One region of the Bradyrhizobium australafricanum genome, then DNA from elsewhere that is predicted to be linked to it. Evidence: predicted binding sites of a transcription regulator. Region 1 holds the regulator's gene; each other region holds the start of a gene.

Region 1 (3,277 bases):
CACGGCCGCGGACTCTTGCGCCAGAGTCACGCCATATTGTAGCGTTTGGCCTGTCGGGTACGACATCTCGTGCGGCGGTACTGGACCCTCTAAGTAGCCTTCGTGTCTCGCGTAAACGTTCGGGCGCAACACCGTGCCCGGCGAGGGCTAAGGGATTCTGGCCGCAGGGATATTTGTCCAGATTGGCTCGCAGCGCCGCTCCAATGATTGGCCGGCGCTGCGCGAAGGGAAGAATGCGATGACTGTATTGACCTGGTCCGACGATCGCGTCGAGCAGCTGAAGAAACTCTGGGAGTCCGGCCTGTCGGCCAGCCAGATCGCGGCGGAACTTGGCAATGTGACGCGAAACGCCGTGATCGGCAAAGTGCATCGGCTCGGCCTCTCCGGCCGCGCCAAGGCACCCTCCACGGCCGCGCCGCGGCAGCGCAAGGCTCGCCCGGCCCAGCACATGATGCGGGTGGCGCGTCCGGTCTCGCGCGGCAACACCGCGCTGGCGCACGCCTTCGAGGTCGAGATGGAGCCCGATCCGATCTCCTACGACAATGTGGTGCCGATGAGCCAGCGGCTCTCGCTGCTCGAGCTCAACGAGGCCACCTGTCATTGGCCGGTCGGCGATCCCTCGAGCCCGGAATTCTTCTTCTGCGGCGGCAAGGCGCTCGCCGGCCTGCCCTATTGCGCGCATCACTCGCGCGTCGCCTACCAGCCCGCCGCCGATCGCCGCCGGCCGTCGGCGAAACCGCAGATCAAGTGAGCACTCGGGAAAACGACGGAAAACCTCAAAAACAAATCCCCGCGAAAGCGGGGATTTTTTTTGTGTGATCCGTAGCCCGGCTATATCACCAGCGTCGTCCCGGCGCAGGCCGGGACCCATAACCACGAATGGGTGTTGTTAGAAAGCCGTCTGGCCGCGTGCCGATTGCGCTGGCCGCGGCGTATGGGTCCCGGCTTGCGCCGGGACGACGTAGTGTTGCGGTTTATGAATGCCGCATGGCCGTTACGGCTGCGGCTCGGCCTTGGCAAAGCGGTCGTCGAGCGCGTAGCCGGCGCCGCGCACGGTGCGGATCGGATCCTGCTCGCGGCCCGGATTGAGCAGCTTGCGCAAGCGGCCGATATGCACGTCAACGGTGCGCTCATCGATGTAGATGTCGCGGCCCCAGACGCTGTCGAGCAGTTGCTCGCGGCTGAACACGCGGCCGGGATGCTCGAGGAAGAATTCGAGCAGGCGATACTCGGTCGGCCCGAGATCGATCGGACGGCCCGAGCGCGCCACGCGGCGCTTCTCGCGGTCGAGCTCGATGTCGCCGTAGGTCAGCACGGTCGCAAGCCGCTCCGGGCTGGCGCGGCGCAACAGGCCCTTCACCCGCGCCAGCAACTCCGGCACCGAGAACGGCTTGACGATGTAATCGTCCGCGCCGGTGGCAAGCCCGCGCACGCGCTCGCTTTCCTCGCCGCGCGCGGTCAGCATGATGATCGGAAGCTGCTTGGTCTCGGGCCGCGCCCGCAGGCGGCGGCACAGTTCGATGCCGGACAGGCCCGGCAGCATCCAGTCCAGCACCACGAGGTCGGGAACGCGCTCCTTCAGCCTTGTATCCGCATCGTCGCCGCGCCCCACCGTCTCGACATCGTAGCCTTCCGCATCGAGATTGTAGCGCAACAGCGTCGTCAGCGCTTCCTCGTCTTCGACTACCAGAATGCGTGCGCTCATCGGTTTAAGTTCTTTCTCTGTGGTGATCCGTTGCCCAGACGCAAACCGAAACGCTTACTTCCTTGAGCATAGTCCCCGCGGAAACGATTTTTCGCGAGGATCATCCAGTTTCGCTCTTGCCGGTTCCGTGCTTGCCGATCATGCCTCAGTTGCCCGGCACCGTGGTGGCAAAAGTGGTCATGTCGCCCTTCGGGCGCTTGTCGGTGATCTGCTGGCCCTCGATCATGTAGAACACGGTCTCGGCGATATTGGTGGCGTGATCGCCGATCCGCTCGATGTTCTTGGCGCAGAACATCAGATGGATGCAGAACGAGATGTTGCGCGGATCTTCCATCATGTAGGTGAGCAGTTCGCGGAACAGCGAGGTGCAGATCGCATCGACCTCCTCGTCGCCCTTCCAGACGTTCATCGCCGCCGGCAGGTCGTGCGCGGCGTAGGCGTCGAGCACCGACTTGACCTGCGACAGCACGAGGTCGGTCATGTGCTCGAGGCCGCGGATCAACTTCAGCGGCTGGAAATCGCTCTCCAGCGCCGCGACGCGCTTGCCCATGTTCTTGGCGAGGTCGCCGATCCGCTCGAGGTCGGTGGCGACGCGCATCGCGCTGACGATCTCACGCAGGTCGATCGCCATCGGCTGGCGGCGGGCGATCGTCAGCACCGCCCGCTCTTCGATGTTGCGCTGCAGATTGTCGATCTCGATGTCGGCGGCGACCACGCGCTTGCCGAGCGCGACGTCGCGACGGATCAGCGCGTCGACCGACTCGGTAATCATCCGTTCGACCAGGCCGCCCATCTCGGCGACCAGGCGGGTCAACTCCTGCAGGTCGCTGTCGAATGCCTTGGCGGTATGTTCAGAAGCCATCGCTTGTCTCCCTCAACCATGATCCCGGGGATCATGGCTTCGTGTCCTGAATTTTAGCATGACCTGATCGGAAAACCGGTTTCCACTTTTCCGGATCATGCGCCGGTCAACCGAACCGGCCGGTGATGTAGTCCTGGGTGCGCCGATCGCTCGGTGAGGTGAAGATCTTGTTGGTGTCGTCGAACTCGATCAGCTCGCCGAGATACATGAAGGCGGTCTTGTCGGAGACGCGCGCCGCCTGCTGCATGTTGTGGGTGACGATCGCGATCGTGTAGTCCTCGGAGAGCTCCTGGATCAGTTCCTCGACCTTGGCGGTCGAGATCGGGTCGAGCGCCGAGCACGGCTCGTCGAACAGGATCACCTCGGGGCGCACCGCCACGGTGCGCGCGATGCACAGGCGCTGCTGCTGGCCGCCGGAGAGCGACAGGCCGGAGGCGTTCAGCTTGTCCTTGACCTCGTTCCACAGCGCGCCGCCGCGCAGCGCCTTCTCGACCCGGTCGTCCATCTCGGACTTCGATATCTTCTCATAGAGGCGGATGCCGAAGGCGATGTTCTCGTAGATCGTCATCGGGAACGGCGTCGGCTTCTGGAACACCATGCCGACCCGCGCGCGCAGCAAGTTGAGGTCGAGCTTGGGGTCGAGAATGTTGGTCTGGTCCAGCATCAGCTGGCCGACCGCACGCTGGCCCGGATAGAGGTCGTACATCCGG
Region 2 (3,277 bases), on a different contig from region 1:
CTGCTCCATCCCCGCCGCAGCAAAGAGGTTGCCGGCCTCTCGCGGTTGCTTGGGGCTCATCCGCCGAGCGTCACGTTGATCTGCTGGCCGCCGCGCACCAGCGTGATGCGCCAGACCCGCGTCCCCGTCTTCGATGCCTTCTCGAGGTCGCTGGTCCGCACGATCTTCTCGTTGTTGACCGCGAGGATGATGTCGCCCTTCTGGAAGCCGACATTGGCCGCGGTGCCGTCACCGGCGAGATCAGTCACCACCACGCCCTCGGCACCGGCGTCGAGATGCAGTTCGTCGGCCAGCGCCGGCGAGATGTTGGCGACCCTCGCGCCCTGGAACGGCGAGCGCGCGGTCAGCACGATCTCGTCGCGGTTGGTGTCGGGCGCGGTCTCCAGCGGTATGGTGAGCTTCACCGGCTTGCCGGCGCGCTGCACCTCGATCTCCGCGTTGCCGCCGAGCGGACGGGTCGCGAAGCGGTAGTCGAACGCGTTGGGATCGTCGATCGGCGTGCCGTCGATCCCGACGATCAGGTCGGAGAGCTTCAGGCCCGCCTTCGCCGCCGGGCTGTTCGGCGCGACGTTGGCGACCAGCGCGCCAGACGGCAGCTTCAGCCCGAGCGTCTCGGCAATCTCCGGCGTCACCGCCTGCAGCCGCGCGCCGAGCCATGGCCGCTTCACATTCTTGCCGCCGCTCTTGGCGGAGGCCACCACGACGCGCACCATGTTGGCGGGGATCGCAAAGCCGATGCCCTGCGAGCCGCCGGAGCGCGAGAAGATCGCAGTGTTGATGCCGGCGAGCCGGCCGGTCATGTCGACCAGCGCGCCGCCGGAATTGCCGGGATTGATCGCGGCGTCGGTCTGAATGAAGAATTGATAATCCGTGATCCCGACTTGAGTGCGCGCCAGGGCCGAGATGATGCCGTGCGTCACGGTCTGGCCGACGCCGAACGGATTGCCGATCGCGAGCACGACGTCACCGACCTGCAGTTGGTCGGAATTGGCGAAGTCGAGGGTCGCGAACTTCTCCTTGTTGGTGTCCTTCAGGCGCAGCACCGCGAGGTCGGTACGGCTGTCCTTCAGCACGATCTCGGCCTCGTATTCGCGCTTGTCGGCGAGCGAGACCTTCACCTGATCGGCGCCCTCGATCACGTGATTGTTTGTGACTACGAGGCCGGAGCCGTCGACCATCACGCCGGAGCCGAGCGAGCGCTGCATCTGCTCGGGCTGCTGTCCCGGCACGCCGAAGAAGCGGCGAAAAATCGGGTCGTCCAGGAATGGATTGCGGTTTTGCACGGTCTTGGCGGCGTAGACATTGACCACCGCCGGCTGCACCCGCTGCACGATCGGCGCATAGGACAATTGCAGCTCGGCCTGCGAGGACGGCACGCGGCGGTCCTGGGCCGCGGCTGCGGAAAGATTCCCCATGAAGGCCAACGTGCACAGAGCGGATACGGCAGCAAAGCGGACAGGTCGGAGCATTCTCACCTCTCGTGGAAACGCCGGAATATAGGCGTGTTCGCCGGGCAATTGAAGGGCGCCCGGCCGGATAACTGGCCCCCCGCCGTACCGGTGCACAACCCACGGCGGCCGCGTTGAAGCGCGCCGCCAAGCTTCTATGATGGCTGTCATCTCACTGCGCCGCTCCGCTTGTTGCCTGCGGACCACAAGCGGAACTGCGATGCCCGGAAGCACTGTCGTGCGTCAGTCACGATACGCTCCTAGGACCGTTCAGTGAGTGAGTGGGGAATTCAAACACAACAGGGGTGCACAATGGGTGCAACAAAAGTCAGTGCAATCGCCATAGGCCTGGCAGGGGCGCTTGCCGCCTCGCCGGCCTATTCGCAATCGGCCGGAGGCGGCAGCGATGCGGAGATCGCGCTGCTGAAGCAGCAGCTGAAGATGCTCGAGCAGAAGCTCGACAGACTGCAGAAGCAGACCAACGCCAATACCGCGAGCGCAGCCAGCGCAAACGCCAATGCGAAGGCGGCGGATGCCAAGGCCGGGCGGGTGGCGACCGCCAACGCCGCGATCCCGGTGAAGGGCCCGGTCGCGCCGTCCGGCGTCGTGGTGACGATGCCGAACAACCGGCCGACGATCTGCACCGCGGACGAACAGAACTGCGTTGCGATCACGAGCCGCGTGCACTGGGATGTCGGCGGCTACGACTATCGCCCGAACACCGCAGGCACCTCGCCGCAGAAGCTCGACAGCGGCGAGAACGTCCGCCGCGCGCGCATCGGCATCGTCGGCAAGTTCTTCGGTGACTGGAATTACTCGCTGATCTACGATTTCGGCGGCTCGTCCGACGGCTTCGGCGGCGCGGCGCCGGGATCGCTGCCCGGCGGCGGCACCTCGGGCATCGAGAACGCGTATCTGAGCTACACCGGCTTCAAGCCGTTCGGCGGCAAGATGGCGATCGAAGGCGGCATCATGGACGTGCCGTGGACACTCGACGAAGCGACCAGCTCCAACGACATCCTGTTCATGGAGCGCGCCTCGGTCGGCATCATCGCCCAGAACATCGCCGCCGGTGACTTCCGTTCGGCCGCCGGCACCCGCTGGTGGAACGACCAGTTCTGGATCGGCGGCTATGTCACCGGACCGACGTCGGGCGCCATCCACTCTGCGTCCTCCGCCTCGCCGGCCGGCACGTCCGAGCAGTATGGCGGCGTCATCCGCGTCGCCGGCAATCCGATCAGCGGCAAGAACTATTCGGTGCACATCGGCGCCGATGCGGAATGGCTGGTGCAGCCGCCGCGCAACCAGCTCACGCAGGCGCAGACGCTCACGCTCAGCGACCGGCCCGAGCTGCGCATCGATCCAACCACGCTGATCTCGACCGGTGCGATCGCCAACGTCTCCGGCGCGCAGGTCTACGGCGTCGAAGCGGCAGCGACCTATGGCCCGTTCATCGCGCAGGGCGAATATTACTGGTTCAATGTCGATCGCTCCGCGAACACCGGACTGCCGCCGTTCGGCGCGCCGAGCCTGAAGTTCGACGGCGGTTACGCGCAGGTCGGCTATGTGCTGACCGGCGAGAACCACGCCTACAACCCGGCGACGGCCTCCTATAGCGGGATCAAGCCGCATGATCCGTTCTCGCTCGCCGGCGGCGGCTGGGGCGCCTGGGAAATCGCCGGCCGCGTCAGCACGATGGACCTCAACGATCAGATCGCGCAGGCGGTCGGCATCGCGGGTGGACGGCAGACCGTCTACACCGCCGCGCTGAACTGGTACGTCAACAACAACGTCCGCTTCATGCTGAACTATCTGCACGGCGATATCGC
Region 3 (3,277 bases), on a different contig from region 1:
ACCTCGCTTCCGAGGGCGGACGCGCGGTGCTGATGAAGATGCTCGAGACCGCCGACGTGCTGATCGAGAATTTCAAGCCCGGCACGCTCGACAAATGGGGCATCGGCAACGACGTGCTGCGCGCGAAATTTCCGCGCCTCGTGCATTGCCGGATCTCCGGCTTCGGCGCCGACGGCCCGCGCGGCGGCAATCCCGGCTATGACGCGATCATCCAGGCGATGACCGGCATGATCGCGGCGACCGGCTCGCCGGAGAGCGGCCCGATGCGGATCGGCGTGCCGCTGGTCGACATCACCACCGGGCTCTACGCCACGATCGGCATCCTGATGGCGCTGTCGGAGCGGCAGCGCTCGGGGCTCGGCCAGTTCATCGAGACGACGCTGTACGAGACCGGGCTCGCGATCATGCATCCGCACACCGCGAACTACTTCATGCACGGCAAGCCGCCGTCGCTCACCGGCAACGAGCATCCCAACCTCGTTCCGTACGCGATCTTCCCGACCAAGACCGACAACATCTTCATCGGCGTCGGCAATGACGGAACCTTCCGCAAGCTCGCCAAGGAGATCGGCAAGCCAGAGCTCGGCACCGACCCGCGCTTTGCCCGCAACAAGGACCGCATCGCCAACCGCGATGCGCTCCGCGTCGAGCTGGCCGCGGTGTTCAGCCAGCACGAGGCCGAGCCACTGTGCAACCGGCTGCTCGCCGCCGGCCTGCCGGCCGGCCCGGTGCAGAAGATCGACCAGGCGCTGACCAACCCGCACACCATTCATCGCGGCGACGTCATCGAGAAGGATTGGTACAAGGGCGTCGCCTCGCCGATCCGCCTCGAACGCACCAAGCCGAACCTGCGCCGCACGCCGCCGAAGTTCAGCCAGCACGCTGCGGAAGTGCTCGGCGAGTTCGGCTACTCGAAGGACGAGATCAACGGCCTGGTTGAAAAGGGCGTGGTCTGCGGCCCCCAGCGCAAGCGCTAGCGCGACCATCCGTTAGCCCTGCGGTGCAACGTCGCGTTTGGCGCTGCACCGCACGGAGCCGGCTGCGGTCTTCGCCTTTTTTACCGCTTCCCTTCGCTTCGGCTTCCCCCCTACCATGACTTTCGTTTATACGGTCATTTGAACGTCATCCGGCGCTGATAACGCGCGCAACGAAAGATGATGTTCCAATTGGGAGGGGTTTTGATGTTCTTTCGACGACTAGGCGCTGCCGCGGCAGCCGCTGCCGCGCTTGCATTCGCGTCGCCCGCGTTCGCGGTGACCGAGATCCAGTGGTGGCACGCAATGACCGGCGCCAACAACGACGTCATCGTCAAGCTGGCCAACGACTTCAACGCCTCGCAATCCGACTATAAGGTGATCCCGACCTACAAGGGCGGCTACGCCGACACCATGAACGCCGGCATCGCCGCGTTTCGCGCCGGCAACGCGCCGCATATCATGCAGGTGTTCGAGGTCGGCACCGCGACGATGATGGCCGCCACCGGCGCCGTCAAACCGGTCTACAAGCTGATGGCCGACGCCGGCGAGAAGTTCGATCCGGGCGTCTATCTGCCCGCGATCACCGGCTACTACTCGACCTCCAAGGGCGAGATGCTGTCGTTCCCCTTCAACTCGTCGTCGACGGTGATGTGGATCAATCTCGATGCGCTGAAGAAGGCCAACATCGCGGAGATTCCGAAGACCTGGCCGCAAGTGTTCGACGACGCCAAGAAGCTGAAGGCAGCCGGCTACAACACCTGCGGCTTCTCCGGCTCGTGGGTCACCTGGGTCAATCTCGAACAACTCTCGGCCTGGCACAATGTGCCGCTCGCCAGCAAGGCCAACGGCCTCGACGGCTTCGACACCGTGCTCGAATTCAACGGCCCGCTGCAGGTCAAGCATCTCGAGAACCTGGTCGAGCTGCAGAAGGACAAGACCTACGACTATGCCGGCCGCACCAACACCGGCGAAGGCCGCTTCACCTCGGGCGAATGCCCGATCTACCTGACCTCGTCGGCGTTCTTCGGCAACGTCAAGGCGCAGGCCAAGTTCAACTTCACCGCAGCCCCGATGCCGTATTATCCCGACGTCAAGGGCGCGCCGCAGAACTCGATCATCGGCGGCGCCTCGCTCTGGGTGATGGGCGGCAAGTCGGCCGAGGAATACAAGGGCGTGGCCAAGTTCCTGACCTTCCTCTCGGACACCGACCGCCAGGTCTGGATCCACAAGGCCTCGGGCTATCTGCCGATCACCAAGGCCGCCTATGCCAAGGCCAAGGAAGAGGGCTTCTACAAGGACCAGCCCTATCTCGAGACCCCGCTGCTCGAGCTCACCAACAAGGAGCCGACCGCGAATTCCCGCGGTCTGCGCCTCGGCAACATGGTGCAGCTGCGCGACATGTGGTCGGAGGAGATCGAGCAGGCGCTGGCCGGCAAGAAGACCGCCAAGCAGGCTCTGGACGCCGCCGTCGAGCGCGGCAACCAGATGCTGCGGCAGTTTGAAAAGACCGCCGTCCGCTGACATGATGCCTTCGGGCATGAACCGGAAAAGCGCGAAGCGGTTTTCCACCATGCCCAGACGACAAGCTAAGGCGCGATGACGATCCAACCTCATCTCATCGCGCTTTAGGGCGATCAACCGGCAGGCCGCATCCGCGGCCTGCCCTTCTTCCGAGCCCATGCAAAAGCAAGCGATTTTCCAGTCAAAGCTGTTGCCTTACGCGCTGGTTGCTCCGCAGCTCGCGATCGTGCTGATCTTTTTCTACTGGCCGGCCGTGCAGGCGGTGATCCAGTCCTTCCTGCTGCAGGACGCCTTCGGCCTCTCCACCAGCTTCGTCTGGTTCGAGAACTATCTCGATCTGTTCAAGGAGCCGGCCTATTTCGCGGCGATCGTCCGGACCTTCGTGTTCTCGTTCGCGATCGCGGTCTCCTCGCTGTCCTTCGCGCTGCTGCTCGCTGTCATGGCTGACAGGCCACTGCGCGGCTCGACGCTGTATCGCACGCTGCTGATCTGGCCCTATGCGGTGGCTCCGCCGGTGGTCGGCGTGCTCTGGGTGTTCATGCTGCACCCCTCGCTCGGCGTGCTATCGCGCTATCTGCGCGCCATGGGCATCGACTGGAATCCGCTGCTCGACGGCGACCAGGCGGCGGCCCTGATCATCCTCGCCGCGGCATGGAAGCAGATCTCCTACAATTTCCTGTTCTTCCTCGCCGGGCTGCAGAGCATCCCGAAGAGCGTGATCGAGGCCGCCGCGATCGACGGCGCCCGGCCGATGCGGCGGTTCTGGACCGTGATCTTCC

Evidence for each region. The regulator PhoB, encoded in region 1, activates phosphate uptake and scavenging genes when phosphate is short. The targets are predictions, from matches to a motif close to TGTCATNNANCTGTCAT.
Region 2: J6525_RS21460 (OprO/OprP family phosphate-selective porin) is a predicted target of PhoB. The motif match lies at 1,683-1,699, and genes of this name have one in related genera.
Region 3: ugpB (sn-glycerol-3-phosphate ABC transporter substrate-binding protein UgpB) is a predicted target of PhoB. The motif match lies at 1,110-1,126, and genes of this name have one in related genera.

The regions. Positions count from the first base shown of each region.
Region 1 is NZ_JAGKJL010000048.1:41,099-44,375, forward strand. Features, by position in the region: gene J6525_RS32870 (GcrA family cell cycle regulator) at 239-751, shown strand; gene phoB (phosphate regulon transcriptional regulator PhoB) at 995-1,705, opposite strand; gene phoU (phosphate signaling complex protein PhoU) at 1,851-2,567, opposite strand; gene pstB (phosphate ABC transporter ATP-binding protein PstB) at 2,674-3,277, opposite strand, start outside.
Region 2 is NZ_JAGKJL010000023.1:65,666-68,942, reverse strand. Features, by position in the region: gene J6525_RS21470 (replication-associated recombination protein A) at 1-60, opposite strand, end outside; gene J6525_RS21465 (DegQ family serine endoprotease) at 57-1,415, opposite strand; gene J6525_RS21460 (OprO/OprP family phosphate-selective porin) at 1,761-3,277, shown strand, end outside.
Region 3 is NZ_JAGKJL010000003.1:367,543-370,819, reverse strand. Features, by position in the region: gene J6525_RS05270 (CaiB/BaiF CoA transferase family protein) at 1-977, shown strand, start outside; gene ugpB (sn-glycerol-3-phosphate ABC transporter substrate-binding protein UgpB) at 1,182-2,498, shown strand; gene ugpA (sn-glycerol-3-phosphate ABC transporter permease UgpA) at 2,656-3,277, shown strand, end outside.